DNA from 3 places in the Mesorhizobium sp. WSM4312 genome. Region 2 is predicted to be linked to each of the others. Evidence: predicted binding sites of a transcription regulator. Region 2 holds the regulator's gene; each other region holds the start of a gene.
What was found. Region 2 encodes PhoB, which activates phosphate uptake and scavenging genes when phosphate is short. Its sites were predicted from a motif close to TGTCATNNANCTGTCAT; they were not measured.
Positions count from the first base shown of each region.

Region 1 (5,639 bases), on a different contig from region 2:
TCGTGCTCGCCATCGGCACGCGCCTGCAGGACTTCACCACCGGCTCATGGGCGCTGTTCAAGAATTCCGGCAAGACCATCATCGGGCTCAACGTCCAACCTTTCGACGCCGGCAAGCACCGCGCCCTGCCACTGGTCGCCGATGCGGCCGAGGGGCTGGCCGAACTCGGTGCCGCGCTGAAGGGCTGGAAGGCGCCTGCCGCCTGGACCGACAATGCGGCCAAGGGCAAGAAGGCCTGGCAGGCCGACGCGGCCAAGGTGACGGCGTCGACCAACGCCGCCTTCCCGTCCGACGCGCAAGTGATCGGCGCCGTGCAGCGGGCCATGGGCTCCGGCGTGACCTTGTTGCATGCAGCCGGCGGTCTGCCCGGCGAATTGCACAAGCTTTGGCAGGCCGGCGCGCCGGGTTCCTACCATGCCGAATACGGCTTCTCGACGATGGGCTACGAGATTGCCGGCGGGCTCGGCACCAAGATGGCCAAGCCCGGCGAAGAAGTCGTCGTCATGATCGGCGACGGCTCCTATCTGATGCTGAATTCCGAGATCGCCACTTCGGTGATGCTGGGTTTGAAGCTGACTATCGTGCTGCTCGACAACCGAGGCTATGGCTGCATCAACCGGCTGCAGATGGCGACCGGCGGCGCCAACTTCAACAATCTCCTGAAGGATTCGCGCCACGAAATCCTGCCCGACATCGACTTCGCCGCGCATGCGGCGAGCATGGGCGCGATATCAGAGAAAGTGCCGTCGATCGCCGGCCTGGAAAACGCCTTGCAGAAGGCCAGGACGAACGACCGCACCACGGTGCTGGTCATCGACACCGACCCGCTGGTCTCCACCGACGCCGGCGGCCATTGGTGGGATGTGGCGGTGCCGGAAGTCTCCGCGCGGCCGCAGGTCAACGCGGCGCGCAAGGCCTATGACGAGAAGCGCCAGATGCAGAGCGTCGGCGATTGATGCAGCTACCCCCCTTCTTCCCGTCCCCATACGGGGAGAAGGTGCCGGCAGGCGGATGAGGGGCAGCGCCGGCGGCCCAAGAATGAACTGTTCTAAACCGGAGTGACGACTTGAAAGCCAAACTGGGCATGTCCCCCATAGCGTGGTGGAACGACGATCTTGCGGAACTCAGCGATGACGTGTCGCTGGAGGAGTGCTTGCGGCAGTCGCGTTCGGCCGGCTTCACCGGCATGGAGATGGGCCGGCGTTTTCCCAACGACCCTGCCGTCATGCTGCCGATCCTCAAAGCCGCCGACGTGACGCTGTGCGGCGGCTGGTTTTCCGGCACGCTGGTCGATGAGGATATGAGCAAGAACAAGGATCGCATCCAGCCGATGATCGAGCTGTTCAAGGCGGTCAACGCGCCTTGCATCGTCTATGGCGAGGTCGGCCGCTCGATCCAGGGCGACCGCTCGAAGCCGCTGGCCACCAAGCCGAAACTTTCAGGCGACGAGATGAAGGCCTATGGAAGGCGCCTGACCGAATTCGGCGAATGGTGCGCCGAACAAGGCATGCCGCTGTCCTACCACCATCACATGGCGGCTGTGGTCGAGACCGAGCCGGAACTCGACGCCTTCATGCGCCATTCCGGCGAAGGCATTCCGCTGCTGCTCGATGCCGGCCACCTGGCCTTCGCCGGCGGCGATGTGCTGCGCGCCATCGACAACCACCACAAGCGCATCAGCCATGTGCATGTGAAGGATGTGCGCATGGCCGTGATCGACAAGCTCGACCGCACGAAACAGTCCTTCCTCGACGCCGTGGCGCTCGGCGCCTTCACCGTGCCAGGAGACGGCTCGCTCGACTTCGGCGCCATAGTGCAGCGCTTCGCCGACCATGGCTATGAAGGCTGGTTCGTGGTCGAGGCAGAGCAGGACCCGAAGAAGAACCCGCCGCTCAAGATGGCGCAGGTCGGCCACAAGGAGCTGATGCGGGTGATGACGGCGGCCGGCTACACGGTCGAAACCCAGGGTTTTCCGAATGCCTGACGCGACGGGTTCACGGCGAGGCAGGTTGCTGTAGATTGGCCCGATGAAAGATTCCGAGCACCCCTTCTTCCGCCCGTTGTGGCGGCGTGTCGCCGTCGTCGCGGTCTGCGTCATCTGGTCGATCATCGAGTTCGCCACCGGCACGCCATTCTGGGGCACCATCGCGCTCGGCTTCGCCGGCTATGCCGTCTGGCAGTTTTTTTATCTGTACAAGCCGGCCGACGAGAACAAGGCGACGGCCGAGTCCGAACCGAAGGAGTAACCCGATGTCCAAGCTGCTCGTCAAAGCCGACAAGGGCCATGGCCGCGTTGCCCATGTGACGCCGAAAAGCGCCGGCTGGACTTATGTCGGTTTCGACCTGCATCGGCTGCAACCCGGCGAAAGCGCCTCGGGAAAGACGGAAGACCGCGAAGTCTGCCTGGTCTACGTCACCGGCAAGGGCACAGCGAAAGCCGACGGCAAGGATCTCGGCCTGCTCGGCGAGCGCATGTCGCCCTTCGAGGGCAAGCCTTGGTCGGTCTATGTGCCGGAGGGATCGGACTGGTCGGTGACGGCTGACACCGATCTCGAACTCGCCGTCTGCTCGGCGCCCGGCCTCGGCGGCGGCCTGCCGGTTCGGGTGATCGGGCCGGACGATCTCGGCCAGGAGGTGCGCGGCAAGGGCACCAACACGCGCTACGTCACCAACATCCTGCCGGAAGGCAAGCCGGCCGATTCGCTGCTGGTGGTCGAGGTCATCACGCCCGGCGGCCACACGTCGAGCTATCCGCCGCACAAGCATGACCAGGACAATCTGCCCGCCGAATCCTATCTCGAGGAGACCTACTACCACCGCCTCAACCCGCCGCAGGGCTTTGCCTTCCAGCGCGTCTACACCGATGCCGACAAGGATGGCCATCGCGCGCTCGACGAAGCCATGGCGATCGAGGATGGCGATGTCGTGCTGGTGCCCAAGGGGTATCACCCCTGCGCCGCCTGCCATGGCTACGACCTCTATTACCTTAACGTCATGGCCGGACCGAGGCGGACGTGGAAATTCCACAATGCGCCCGAGCACGAATGGTTGATGAAGGCCTGACCGGTCCGAGATTCCTCCTGAACCTGTTGATCCAGCTCGGAAAAATCGTCGGCTAAGGACCTATTGGGGTGATTTGCCTTCGAAAACCCTGCAAAGCTTCGTCAATCCGTCATGGAAATCACTTATGGCAGCGGTCTGACGAGGATTTTTGATGCGTTATGCCATCTATTTCACCCCCCGGCAGGACGAACCGCTGGCGCGGATCGCCGCCAACTGGCTGGGCCGTGACCCGTTCGGCGCTGCGACAAGGCCGGTTGAGGCCGTGGCCGATTTGTCGGCGGCGGAAGTTGCCTTCCACACCGCCTCGGCCCGCCGCTATGGCTTCCACGCGACGCTGAAGGCACCCTTCCGCCTGGCCGCCAACGAGACCGAGGCTTCGCTGCGCGCGGGGCTCGACCAATTTGCCGAAGCGACGCCCGTCGTGACGATCCCGCGTCTCGTCGTCAGCCAGATCGACACCTTCTTCGCGCTGGTGCCGGAGGGGCCGCTGCCGCCGCTCAACCGTTTCGCCGACGAGGTGGTGCGCGATTTCGACCGGTTCCGCGCGCCGCTGACCGAGGCCGAGATCGAGCGGCGCAGCCCGGATTCGCTGAAGCCGGCCGAGTTCCGCAATCTCTGCCAATGGGGCTATCCCTATGTTTTCGAGACCTTCCGCTTCCACATGACGCTGTCGGGCCGCGCCGGGCCACAGGAAAGCCCTCGTTTGCGCGCAGCAATCGACAGCCTGTTCGCGGATGTGCTGCGGCAGCCGGTGCTGGTCGACGCGCTGACGCTGTTTGTCGAACCCGAACCGGGCGCGCCGTTCATGGTGCTTTCGCAGCACGCGCTGGGACGCCGCCCGGCAAGGAAAATCGCCTGAACAGCCCTGCTCGAAGAACCAAAGGACTGCCCGAAATGACCGCCGAGACCGTTCTTTCCAACGCCCGCATCGTGCTTGCCGACGAGATCGTCGAGGGGTCGCTGGTGCTGCGTGACGGCTTTATCGCCGACATCGATGCCGGCAGCAGCCACACCAGCGGGAATATGGCCGGCGAGGACATGGGCGGCGACTATGTCATTCCCGGGCTGGTCGAGCTGCACACCGACCACCTGGAAGGCCATTACGCACCCCGGCCGAAGGTGCGCTGGAACCCGATCGCCGCGGTGCTTGCCCATGACGCGCAGGTGGCGACGGCCGGCATCACCACCGTGCTCGACGCCTTGCGCGTCGGCATGGACGAGGACGCCGACCTCACCTTGGCCGATATCCGCAAGCTGGCCGATGCCATCGAGGACAGCGTCGCGCAGGATCGTCTGCGGGCCGATCACTTCCTGCATCTGCGCTGCGAGGTTTCGGCGCCGGATTGCCTGCAGGCCTTCGCCAATTTCGACCGGGACGACCGGGTCAAGCTGGCTTCGCTGATGGATCATGCGCCCGGCCAGCGTCAGTTCGTCAATCTCGAAACCTATGCCTACTACTACCAGCGCAAGCTGAAGCTGACCGATCGCGACTTCCAATTGTTCTGCGAGAAGCGGATGGCGGAATCGGCGCGCTATTCGGCGCCGAACCGCGCGGTGATCGCGGCTGCCTGCCATGAGCGCGGCATCGTGCTCGCCAGCCATGACGACGCCACTTCGGGCCATGTCGACGAGGCGATCGAGCAGGGCGTGCGCGTTGCCGAGTTTCCGACCACCGAGGAAGCGGCGCGCGCTTCGAAGGCCGCGGGCCTGGGCGTTCTGATGGGTGCGCCGAACGTCATGCGCGGCGCCTCGCATTCGGGCAATGTCTCGGCGCGCACGCTGGCCGGCGACGGCCTGCTCGACATCTTGTCATCAGACTATATTCCCTTCAGCCTGATCCAGTCGGCCTTCTTCCTCGGCGACATGGTCGAAGGCATTTCGCTGCCGCAGGCGGTCGCCATGGTGTCGAAGAACCCGGCCGAGGCCGTTGGCCTGACCGACCGCGGTGTCATAGAGCAAGGCCGCCGCGCCGACCTGGTGCGCGTGCGTGTCGATGACCATGTTCCAGTGGTGCGCACCGTCTGGCGGCAAGGGCGCCGGGTCGCATGATGGTGTCGGCCTTGATCGAGCGTGAATTGTCCGCTGAAACGTTCCCCGTCCGTCATGGCGTCTTTGTCGCCGTCGTCGGGCCAAGCGGCGCCGGCAAGGACACGGTGATCGGCTACGCCCGTGCCCTCTTCGCCGATGAGACCCGGCTGGAGTTCGTGCGCCGCGTCATCACCCGGCCGAGCGATGCGGCGAGCGAGGATCACGACACGCTGGCCGACGCCGCCTTCGTCGAGGCCGAGGCCGACGGCGCCTTCGCCATTTCGTGGGAAGCGCATGGCTTGCGCTACGGCCTGCCTGCCGATGTCGACTGGTCGGTCGCCAATGGCCATGTGGCGGTGGCGAACGTGTCGCGCGCGATCATTCCCACCTTGCGCGAGCGCTATGCCAATCTGGCCATTGTCGAGATCACTGCTTCGCCTGACGTGCTGGCCTCGCGGCTGGCGATGCGCGGCCGCGAGTCGCGCGGCGAAGTGCTGGCGCGCCTGGCGCGCAGCGCCAATGTGACCCTGACCGGCCCCGGCGTGACC
Region 1 covers NZ_NSFU01000025.1:58,448-64,086, reverse strand. The annotation lists gene iolD (3D-(3,5/4)-trihydroxycyclohexane-1,2-dione acylhydrolase (decyclizing)) at 1-956, shown strand, start outside; gene iolE (myo-inosose-2 dehydratase) at 1,067-1,984, shown strand; gene CK228_RS30630 (hypothetical protein) at 2,028-2,246, shown strand; gene iolB (5-deoxy-glucuronate isomerase) at 2,251-3,063, shown strand; gene CK228_RS30620 (DUF1045 domain-containing protein) at 3,215-3,922, shown strand; gene CK228_RS30615 (alpha-D-ribose 1-methylphosphonate 5-triphosphate diphosphatase) at 3,958-5,112, shown strand; gene phnN (phosphonate metabolism protein/1,5-bisphosphokinase (PRPP-forming) PhnN) at 5,109-5,639, shown strand, end outside.
Region 1: a site for PhoB is predicted at 3,160-3,176, ahead of CK228_RS30620 (DUF1045 domain-containing protein). Genes of this name have one in related genera too.

Region 2 (5,639 bases):
TGCATGGGCCTACAAGGACGGCAAGGAAACCGCCAAGGCGCTCGACTACGTCTCGATCCCCGACAGCGTCGTCGACCTGGTCAAGGCTTCGTGGAAGGCCGACATCCAGGCCGGCGGCAAGCCCGTCTACGTTGGCGAGTAACATCCTTCAAAGGAGCGCCGCGCCCGCGGCGCTCCTTTTCCTTCAACCGAAAGAGCCGAGCTTGACATGAGCGCTGTCCAGGAAGCCTTGCCAGCCGTTAGAAGTTCGCGCGATGCCACCGTTCGACGGTTCGCACTGACCGACGCAATCTTCCACGCGACAACCCGCGCCGCCGCGATATTGGTGCTGGTCCTGCTCGGCGGCGTTGCGATCTCGCTGTTTGCCGGTTCCTGGCAAGCCCTGTCGACCTTCGGCTTTTCCTTCCTGACCAGCGAAAGCTGGAACCCGGTGACGGAGAAGTTCGGCGCCCTGGCACCGATCTACGGCACCATCATCACCTCGGCCATCGCCATCCTGATCGCCGTGCCGCTCGGCATCGGCATTGCCATCTTCCTCACCGAGCTTTGCCCACGCCCGCTGCGGCGTCCGATCGGCATGGCGGTTGAACTGCTGGCGGGCATCCCTTCGATCATCTACGGCATCTGGGGCCTGTTCGTGCTGGCGCCGTTTCTGCAGACGACGGTGCAGCCCTTCATCATCAGCGTGTTCCACGGCATTCCGGGCCTCAACAGCCTGTTCGCAGGCCCTCCTTACGGCATCGGCCTGCTGACCTCGGCGATGATCCTGGCCATCATGATTCTGCCTTTCATCACCTCGATCACCAAGGACGTCTTCGATACGGTGCCGTCGGTGCTGAAGGAATCGGCCTATGGCATCGGCTGCACGACCTGGGAGGTCACGCGCCGGGTCGTCATTCCCTACACCCGCATCGGCATCATGGGCGGCGTCATGCTCGCCCTCGGCCGCGCCCTCGGTGAAACGATGGCGGTGACCTTCGTCATCGGCAACGCGCACCGCATCTCGACGTCGCTGTTTGCGCCGGCAACGACCATCTCGGCGACCATCGCCAACGAATTCACCGAAGCGGTCGGCGACCTCTACACTTCCTCGCTGGTCGCGCTCGGCCTCATCCTGTTCGTTATCACCTTCCTGATCCTTGCCATCGCCCGCTACATGCTGATGCGCATCGACGCCCGCACGGGAGCCTGACCGATGTCGACAGCCGCATCGCTTCACCAGAGCCGCAAGCGCAAGAATGGCGTGATGATGGCGCTGTGCGTCATCGCCGCCGGCATCGGCCTTGCCTGGCTGGCGCTGATCCTTGGCGCCTTGCTCTACAAGGGCCTGGCCGGCGTCTCCCTCTCGGTCTTCACGGAAATGACGCCGCCGCCCGGCGACGCCGGCGGCCTGCTCAACGCCATCTACGGCAGCATCGTGATGACCATCATCGGCATCATCGTCGGCACGCCGATCGGCGTGCTGGCCGGCACCTATATGGCCGAATATGGTCGCTTCTCGAAGCTCACCACGGTGGTGCGCTTCATCAACGACATCCTTCTGTCGGCGCCGTCGATCATCATCGGCCTGTTCGTCTATGAGCTGATGGTGCGGCCGATGGGGCATTTCTCGGCGATCGCCGGTGCCGTGGCACTCGCCATCCTGGTCATCCCCGTCGTCGTGCGCACCACCGAGGACATGCTCAACCTGGTGCCCAACGCCTTGCGCGAAGCCGGCACCGCGATCGGCGCGCCGCGCTGGGTGGTCATCCGCTCGGTTGCCTATCGTGCCGCGCTTTCGGGCATCGTCACCGGCATATTGCTGGCCATCGCCCGCATCTCCGGCGAAACCGCACCGCTTCTTTTCACGGCGCTGAACAACCAGTTCTGGTCGAGCAATCTCAACGCGCCGATGGCCAGCCTGCCTGTCACCATCTTCCAGTTCGCTCTCAGCCCCTATGAGGAATGGCAGCAGCTGGCCTGGACCGGTGCACTCATAATCACATTGACGGTTCTCGCGCTCAGCATCTTTGCGCGCAGCCTGACCGGACGCAGAGAGGACAAATGAGCCAGATGTTGTCTCCAGACATGACGGTCGCCGCCGAGGCGGTGACCAAGGCCAAGATCGAGGTCAAGAACCTCAATTTCTACTACGGCCAGTCGAAGGCGCTGAAGGACATCACGCTGTCGCTGCCCGAGCGCAGCGTCACCGCCTTCATCGGCCCGTCGGGTTGCGGAAAGTCGACGCTGCTGCGCGTCTTCAACCGCATCTACGAGCTTTACCCCAAGCAGACCGCCGAGGGCCAGGTGCTGCTCGACGGCCAGAACGTTCTCGACCGCTCGCAGGACCTCAACCTGCTGCGCACCAAGATCGGCATGGTGTTCCAGAAGCCGACGCCGTTCCCGATGTCGATCTACGAGAACATCGCTTTCGGCGTCAGGCTCTACGAGAAGATCAGCAAGGCCGAGATGGACGGCCGCGTCGAGCAGGCGCTCAAGCGCGCGGCACTGTGGACCGAGGTCAAGGACAAGCTCAATGCCAGCGGCCTCAGCCTGTCGGGCGGCCAGCAGCAGCGGCTGTGCATCGCCCGCACCGTGGCGGTGAAGCCAGAAGTCATCCTGCTCGACGAGCCTGCCTCGGCGCTCGACCCGCTGTCGACCGCCAAGATCGAGGAGCTGATCGACGAACTGCAGGCCGACTACACGATCGTCATCGTCACCCACAACATGCAGCAGGCGGCGCGCGTCTCGAAGCAGACCGCCTTCATGTATCTGGGCGAACTGGTCGAATTCGACCGCACCGAGAAGATCTTCACGTCGCCCCGCGAGAAGCGCACGCAAGACTACATAACCGGCCGCTTCGGCTGATCGCACGCATACGAGGACCAGGATCATGGCCGAACACACAGTCGCAGCCTTCGACGAGGATCTCGGACAGATCAGCAGGCTGATCAGCGACATGGGCGATCTCGCCGGCTCGATGGTCGGCGGCGCCACCAAGGCGCTGCTGAACTCCGACAATGCGCTCGCCCAGCGCGTCGTCTCCGACGACGCCATCATGGATGCGCGCCAGCGCGAACTCGACGACCGCGCCATCACGCTGATTGCCAAGCGCCAGCCGATGGCCGATGATCTGCGCCATGTCGTCGGCTCGATCCGCATGGCCGGCGACCTCGAACGCATTGGCGACCTTGCCAAGAACATCGCCAAGCGCGTCGGCACTGTCGGCCTCAGCGCCACGCCGCGCGACCTCTCGCATTCCATCGACGCCATGGCGCAGCTGGTGCTGATCCAGGTGCAGGGCGTCATCGAGGAGTATGCGGCGCGCGATGCCGCGGCACTGGCGAAGCTGCGCGCCGACGATGAGCGCATCGACGTCAAATACACCTCCGTCTTCCGCGAACTGCTGACCTATATGATGGAAGATCCGCGCAACATCACGGCTTGCACGCATCTGTTGTTCTGCGCCAAGAATCTCGAACGCATCGGCGACCACGTGACCAACATCGCCGAGAATGCGTACTATGTCCTGACCGGCACGCAGCTGCCCGCCAACCGTCCAAAACAGGACGAGACGGCGATGTCGGCGCCGGCGGCCTGAGCGCAGGGGTACCCAATCGATGATCGCACCACGCATCATGGTGGTGGAGGATGAGGAGCCGCTCGGCGTGCTCCTCCGCTACAATCTGGAATCGGAGGGTTACCAGGTCGAGGTGGTGACACGCGGCGACGAAGCCGAAATCCGCCTGCAGGAGAACGTGCCCGACCTGCTCGTGCTCGACTGGATGGTGCCGGCGGTATCCGGCATCGAGCTCTGCCGGCGACTGCGAATGCGGCCAGAGACCGAGCGGCTGCCGATCATCATGCTGACCGCGCGGGGCGAGGAAAGCGACCGTGTACGCGGGCTTTCCACCGGCGCCGACGACTATCTGGTCAAGCCGTTCTCGACGCCGGAATTCATGGCCCGCATCAAGGCGCTGCTGCGCCGCGCCAAGCCGGAAGTGCTGTCCAGCGTGCTCAAGGTCGGCGATATCGTGCTCGACCGTGAATCGCACCGGGTCTACCGCAAGAAGAGCGAGATCCGGCTCGGGCCGACCGAATTCCGCCTACTCGAATTCATGATGCGCCATCCCGGCCGCGTGTTCTCGCGCAGCCAGCTGCTCGACAATGTCTGGGGCGAGACGATCTACATCGACGAGCGTACCGTGGACGTGCATGTCGGCCGGCTGCGCAAGGCGGTCAACAATGGTCGCATGCCGGATGTCATCCGTACCATTCGTGGGGCGGGCTACGCGATCCGGGAAGACTAGAGCTTGCCTCATCCCGATAAAATCGGGATGAGGCTCCAAGATCGAAACTCCAATCAGCAGGTCGTCGCCAATGCCGTGAAGAGGGTGATCAGCGGACTTCGACTTCTCCCAACAGATGTTGCCGCCTCATCTCCTCTTCGACCCATACAGCAACGCGCTGGAGCTTTGAATGTTTGATGTCTCGAATGATCAGCTGCGTAGTGGCCGCGTCGACCTCGCCGATAATAATTTCGCCCCAGCCGTTGGTTCGCAGGAAGCGGTAGACGTCCTCGCCGAAGTTGCGAACACGATGGACGAGGCCGTAAAACTCGGCCTGATCTATGTTGAAGTTGATCACCAACGAACGGGACATCAGCAGATCATACAGGCAGACACATTGCCAATTGATGTCGCAACGGGCCGAACGCGGTCGTTCAGAATGATCGAGTTTCGCCCTGACCGTCAGGCAACGTTCTTTCCGGCACCCGTTCTTGCCTGCACGCCCGGCGCGAAAATCTCCTGGTCGACGAAGGTCAGCGCGCGCATGGCGCAACCTTCGCGAATCAGCGGCAGTTCGTTCGGTTCGGTGTCGAACGAGATCGATTCCGAGTGCTGGCCACCGGCGGTCTGGGCGATCGCCTCGCGCAATGCCGGCTCGATGAGATCGAAGGCGGCGGCGCTGACGCCGACCATGGCAACGGGCGCCGGATCGATCAGCGCGAACAGGCTGCCGAGGCCGTAACCCAGCGCCTCGCCGGCCTTGCGATAGGCTTCGCGCTCGGGTCCGTCCCGTTCCCGTGCCGTCGCGGCCAGCGCCCGCATCTGCGCGTCGCTGACATCGGCCACCGGCTCGGTGTCCTCGCCGAGCTGCCTGGCATTGCGCCAGATGGCGTAATTGCCTGCATAGGCCTCGACACAGCCGCGCCGCCCGCAGCGGCAGAGCGCGCCGCCGGGCCGATGGATCATGTGGCCGAACTCGCCGCCCGAGGAATGGGTGCCGGTGAACAGCTCGCCCTTCAGCACCAGCCCCATGCCGATGCCGTGCGAAAGCAGGATGGCGATGAAGTCGTCGCGGTAGCGCTCGGGGTCGCGCCTGCGCAGCGCCACCGCCATCATGTTGCAGTCGTTTTCCATGGTGGCGGGGATGCCGAACTCGGCTTCGAGTATGTCGGCGAAGGCGATGTCGGTCTGCGGCGTGATCGGCGACCACAGCATCGCCCGGGCCTCGGTATCGGTGATGCCCTGGATCGCCAGCGCGATGCGGGCGACGCTGCGCACGTCAATGTCGGGATCCTCGAGGCGCCGCCTTACGATGGCCACGCATTCGCCGATCAGCGCCTCGCGCGACATGGTCAGCGTGTCCAGCCGGCG
Region 2 covers NZ_NSFU01000006.1:242,612-248,250, reverse strand. The annotation lists gene pstS (phosphate ABC transporter substrate-binding protein PstS) at 1-142, shown strand, start outside; gene pstC (phosphate ABC transporter permease subunit PstC) at 209-1,192, shown strand; gene pstA (phosphate ABC transporter permease PstA) at 1,196-2,047, shown strand; gene pstB (phosphate ABC transporter ATP-binding protein PstB) at 2,044-2,847, shown strand; gene phoU (phosphate signaling complex protein PhoU) at 2,873-3,580, shown strand; gene phoB (phosphate regulon transcriptional regulator PhoB) at 3,600-4,289, shown strand; gene CK228_RS11885 (hypothetical protein) at 4,378-4,641, opposite strand; gene CK228_RS11880 (ROK family protein) at 4,731-5,639, opposite strand, start outside.

Region 3 (5,639 bases), on a different contig from region 2:
TGCTGAACGAGCCACCGAAACAGACGGCGAGATTGCGCCGCCAGTGGATGTTGTAGCCGCTCTGTTGCGTGTCTTCCTGTGTCATGTCCTGCCTGCCCGATATCAGCGCTTGTTGCGGATACCATTTTGGGATACCAAACTGGTATCCGTCATGAACTCCAACCCGGCTGCTGTCAATGCGGCTTCGGAACAAGGAAGCGCTATGTCGCAGATGCAGAATGTCGAACGGCAGTTGCGCGAGATGATCCTGGGGCTTGAGATCGGTCCAGGCGAGAAATTGACCGAGCGTTGGATCGAAGGCCGCTTCGGCGCCTCGCGCACGCCGGTCAGGGCAGCACTTCTGCGGCTGGAGACCGAGGGGCTGGTCGGCAGGGATGGCCGCGGCTGGACGGTATCGCCCATCAACCTTGCCGAGCTCGAGCAGATCGCGGTCTATCGCGAAGCAGTCGAGGTCGCGGCTGTCCGGCTGACATGCACGCATGCCGAAAGCAGCACCATCGACGTGATCGAGGCGATGCTCGATTCCTGCGACGACAATACGCCGCGCGAGGAGTGGCATCGTGTCGGCATGGATTTTCACATCGAGCTGGCGCGCCTGTCCGGCAACGAATTTCTGTTCAGGGCGGTGCGCGATGCCATGACGCGCCTGTCGCGCGCTCGCTGGCTGGAAGTGCGTGACGAAGCGGCCCTTGGTCGCGCCTGGGCCGAACACCGCGCCATTCTGGCCGCGGCACGCCTTGGCGATGCCGATGAAGCGGCCCGCCTGCTTTCTGCGCACATCGTCGGCAGCCGCGACCGGCTGGTGACGTCGCTCGCCAACGACCGGCGCGGCCTTCGCGCCAGGGGATTTGCCGTCGTCGCTGCTTAGCACCGCTATGGGGCAGGGCGCTCGCCGGCAAAAACAGGCGACGCCTCGCGCCAAGCGCACTTTCGGCCTCGCTTCACGGACGCCGATGGCGTAAGAGCGGCGATGGAAAACAACCGATTTGAAACACCAGTGACCGTCAAGTCCGTCACGGCGGGAAGCACCCAGCTCTTGCGAACGGCCCGCGAGGCATCCGAATATCTACTCAACAGCTGGCCAGGCAAGCGCAGTCCCAAGCATCGCGCGGCGCTGCAGGCCTGCCACGACGCACTGGCCGGCGACAAGCCGGCGATGAACGCGCGGCGCGCCTTTATCGCCGCGGCGCGCGAAGTGGACGTTTTTGTCAGCGACAAGGCTCCTGCCTGACGCAGGACCACAGCCTGGATTGACGCGAGGCCCGCATATGCGGGCCTTTTGCCGTCATTCCGCCGTTTCGTTTTCGATCTCTGCCTCGGGCTTGGAACGTTCGCGCGCGGCAACCTTGGCCGCCAGCTTTTCGGCTTTCTTCGCCGCCTTCTGCCGGTCGCGTTCCTTGCGTTCCTGATCGTAGTTTGGTGCTCGTGCCATATCGGCTCCTTTTGATCTGCCTTGCGGCTCCGACCCTGCCTAGGAGCATTAGCCGTCAAACACAACAGCTGAAACGACAGTGCACGGGCGCGGCCCCGGAGATCGAGGGGCTTGCCAGATCGGCGCCATAATGATGTAGGAAACGCGGGGCGCCAGCGTATTTGAGTGCTGCCCGTTTGTTTTGACCAAGTGAATCATGGCTACAATTGCGCGGACGTCGGCACGGGTTTTCTACTATGCGCGAAACGTCGTGCGCGATGTCATTCCCCAAGCCCTGTTCCGCCGCAGGCTGGCTGCTCGCCTCGAACAGGCCATGCGTTCCGACGAGGCGGCGCGGCGGCGGTTGAACTACTACAACAAGCTGCAGGACGGTTTCGCGCCAAGCGCCAATGCGGTGCGCATCAGCAAACTGCCGTTCACGCCGACCATGTACTATTACGACCTGAAGGAATTCGCCCGCTATTTCGATCCCGGATTGCTCATCGACGTCGAATTCGGCGACGTCAGGGACGTGCCGAAGGTGCCGACGATCGTCAAGGATAGGCCGATTCGTGATGACGACCAGAACGCGGTCATCATGAAGCTCGACAAATTCCGTCACTTCCAGATGCCGGCTGACACCATCTCGTTCGCCGACAAGTTGCCTATGGTGGTCTGGCGCGGTGATCTCAACAATCCGATCAGGACACGGTTTCTGCAAGCGGTGCGCGACCTGCCATTCTGCGATGCCGGCTCGCACAAGCCGAACGCACCGGCCGAATACGCCAAGCCCTTTCTCAGCATCAGCCAGCACCAGCGCTACCGCTACATCGTCTCGCTCGAGGGCAATGACGTGGCGACCAACCTCAAATGGATCTTGAGCTCGAAGTCGCTTTGCCTGATGCCGCCGCCGACATACGAGACATGGTTCGCGGAGCGCCAGCTCGAGGCCAATGTCCACTATGTGCCGCTCGATCCGGATTTCGCCGATCTCGGCGAAAAGGTGCGCCATTTCGAACGACATCCGGCGCAGGCAGAGCGCATCATTGCCGCGGCCAATGCCTATTGCCGGAAATTCTCCAACGAGCGAGACGAGCAGGCGATCTCCCTGCTCGTGCTCTACAAATACTTCGTGCTCAGCGGCCAGATCGAGCCCGATCCCGAGCTCTGGCGCTTCATCGAGGGCAAGCGCGCCTCCGCCTGATGGTCAGATGACGCTGCGGTCGAGAACCGTGTCGGCAGGGCCGAAGCGATCCTTGGCCGTCAATTGCTGGTGCCAATAGGGGTAGAGCACGGGCGGCCGGCTGACCGCGTCGAGGCGCTGGCGTTCCTCAGGGCTGAGCGCCAGGCTTGCGGCCGCGAGATTGTCCTTGAGCTGGGCATCGTTGCGGGCGCCGATCACCAGCGAGGAGACAGCGGGACGGCCGAGTAGCCAGGCCAGCGCCACCTGCGCGGCCGATACGCCGCGAGCCTTGCCGATCTCGACCAGCACATCGACGATCCGCCAGAGCCGGTCCTCGTCGCGGATCGGCGGCTCGGACCAGCCGGCGAGTTGCCGTGCGGTCGGGCTGTCGCGGTGGTATTTGCCGGACAGCAGGCCGCCGGCGAGCGGGCTCCAGACCAGCACGCCCAGCCCCTGGTCGACCGAGATCGGCAGCAGTTCATATTCCGCCTCGCGTGCCTCCAGCGTGTAGTGGATTTGCTGGGTGACGAAGCGCTGCTGGTGACGGCTGTCGCTGACGGACAGCGCCTTCATCACCTGCCAGCCGGACCAGTTGGAGCAGCCGATATAGCGCACCTTGCCCTGGTTGACCAAAGTGTCGAGCGCCGCGACCGTTTCCTCGACCGGGGTAAGCCCGTCCCACTGGTGGACGAAATAGATGTCGATGACGTCGGTCTTTAGCCGCTTCAGGCTCTTCTCGCATTCGCGGATCAGGTGGTGGCGCGACAGGCCTTCGTCGTTCGGTCCACTGCCGATCCGCATGCGCGCCTTGGAGGCAATCAGCACGTCGTTCCTGCGCTTGCCGCCGAGTGCCTCGCCGATGATCTCCTCCGACAGGCCGTTGGAGTAGACATTGGCCGTGTCGATGAGATTGATGCCGGCATCGATGCACATGTCGATCATGCGCTTGGCTTCGCCAAGATCGCTGTTGCCGACCGCGGCGAAGGGCCCGGTGCCGCCGAAGGTCATGGTGCCCAAAGTCAGTGTCGAAACCTTCAGGCCGGAACGGCCAAGGATGCGGTATTCCATGTCAGTCCTCGCGATTGCGTTAAATGGGGGCGGGGCCAAAGGGCAGCCCGGAATGCGACAGAGGATTTGTAGGACAATTCGGCCGGCTTGTCGCCATGCCATGGCGATGGATCGATTGGACATGGCGGACGCCGCTGCGGCCGCTATAGCGTCCGGCTGCAATAAAACCGTCATTGCCGCTCTATATTGAAGTCGGCTCAAGTGTTTCCCTTCCAGGCCGCTAGCCAGCAATTTTGGCGCCGTATGGGAACCGACAGGGCTTGCAAGCGGAGCAGTGCAAATGACTGAGCAAAGACAGAATTCTCCCGCCAAGGATTGGCTCGAAGCCGAGCTCGCCGACACGCTCGACGAAGACTATGAGCTCGAAATGTCGGAGCCGGCGCTGTCGATGGAGATCGCCAAGATCTACAAGAACGCGCATCCGCCTTCGATCGACCGCATGCAATATTTTCGCGACCTGATCACCTTGCAGTCCGAACTGATCAAGCTGCAGTCCTGGGTCGCCTATCATAAGAAGAAGCTGGTGGTGATTTTCGAGGGCCGTGACTCCGCGGGCAAGGGTGGCGTCATCAAGCGCATAACCCAGCGGCTCAACCCGCGCATCTGCCGTGTCGTGGCGCTGCCGGCGCCGACCGAGCGCGAGAAGTCGCAATGGTATTTCCAGCGCTATGTCCCGCATCTGCCGGCGGGCGGCGAGATCGTGCTGTTCGACCGCTCCTGGTACAACCGCTCCGGCGTCGAGCGGGTGATGGGCTTTGCCGATGCCGGCCAGGTCGAGGAATTCTTCCGCGACGTTCCCGAGTTCGAGCGGATGCTGGTGCGCTCCGGCATCACCGTGGTCAAATACTGGTTCTCGATCACCGACGAGGAGCAGCAGATGCGCTTCCTGATGCGCATCCATGACCCGATGAAGCAGTGGAAACTGTCGCCGATGGATCTGCAGTCGCGCGTGCGCTGGGAGCAGTACACCAAGGCCAAGGAAGAGACCTTCGCCCGCACCAACATTCCCGAGGCGCCCTGGTTCATCGTCGAGGGCAATGACAAGAAGCGGGCGCGGCTGAACTGCATCGATCATCTGCTCAAGCAGATGCCGTATGAAGAGGTGCCGCACGAGGAGATCACGCTGCCGGAACGCGTCTTCAACCCAGAATACGAGCGCCAGACGCTGCCGCGCGAGCTCTACGTGCCGGAGAAGTATTGAACACCTTTTCCTTCTCCCCGTTTCACGGGGAGAAGGTGCCCGAAGGGCGGATGAGGGGCGGCGCTGACTTCGATCGTTGGCGTTGCGCAGCCAATCCTGTTCTGATGAAATTGCCGCTGGCGGGGAGAAAGCGCTGTAACTACGCCCGCTTGATCACCACATGCGTGGCAAGCGCCGTCGCCACCTGCTCGGTGCATTGATAGCCAAGCCTCAACATATCCAGGCCGGCGAAGAGGTGCTCGCCCTTGCCAAGCAACACCGGCGAGATTGCCAGATGCATCTCGTCGATCAAGCTCTCCTGCAGATATTGCCGGATGGTGGCGACCCCACCACCGATCCGCACATCCTTGCCGCCGGCCGCCGCCTTCGCCTGCTCGAGCGCCGAATGGATGCCGTCGGTCACAAAATAAAAGGTCGTGCCGCCTTCCATCGTGATGGGTGCCCGCGCGTGGTGCGTCAGCACGAACACCGGCACATGGTAGGGCGGGTTGTCGCCCCACCAGCCCTTCCAGCTGTTGTCAGGCCATTCGCCGCGGATCGGCCCGAACATGTTGCGGCCGAGGATCCAGGCGCCGACATTTTCGAAACTGCGCGCCGCGAACGCCTCGTTGATATCGGTGGTGCCGCCCTCTTGCCCGAGCACCATCTCACGGAAGGTGCGGGTGTCGATAAACCACTTGTGCAAGGATTTCCCGCCGATGCCGAGCGGATTTTGCAGATCCTGATCGGGGCCGGCGCCATAGCCGTCGAGCGATAGGGTGAATGCGTTGACACGC
Region 3 covers NZ_NSFU01000008.1:299,549-305,187, forward strand. The annotation lists gene CK228_RS15845 (multidrug efflux MFS transporter) at 1-85, opposite strand, end outside; gene CK228_RS15850 (GntR family transcriptional regulator) at 203-868, shown strand; gene CK228_RS15855 (DUF982 domain-containing protein) at 971-1,231, shown strand; gene CK228_RS15860 (hypothetical protein) at 1,286-1,432, opposite strand; gene CK228_RS15865 (glycosyl transferase family 90) at 1,629-2,615, shown strand; gene CK228_RS15870 (aldo/keto reductase) at 2,619-3,662, opposite strand; gene ppk2 (polyphosphate kinase 2) at 3,943-4,863, shown strand; gene CK228_RS15880 (dihydrofolate reductase family protein) at 5,003-5,639, opposite strand, start outside.
Region 3: a site for PhoB is predicted at 3,820-3,836, ahead of ppk2 (polyphosphate kinase 2). Genes of this name have one in related genera too.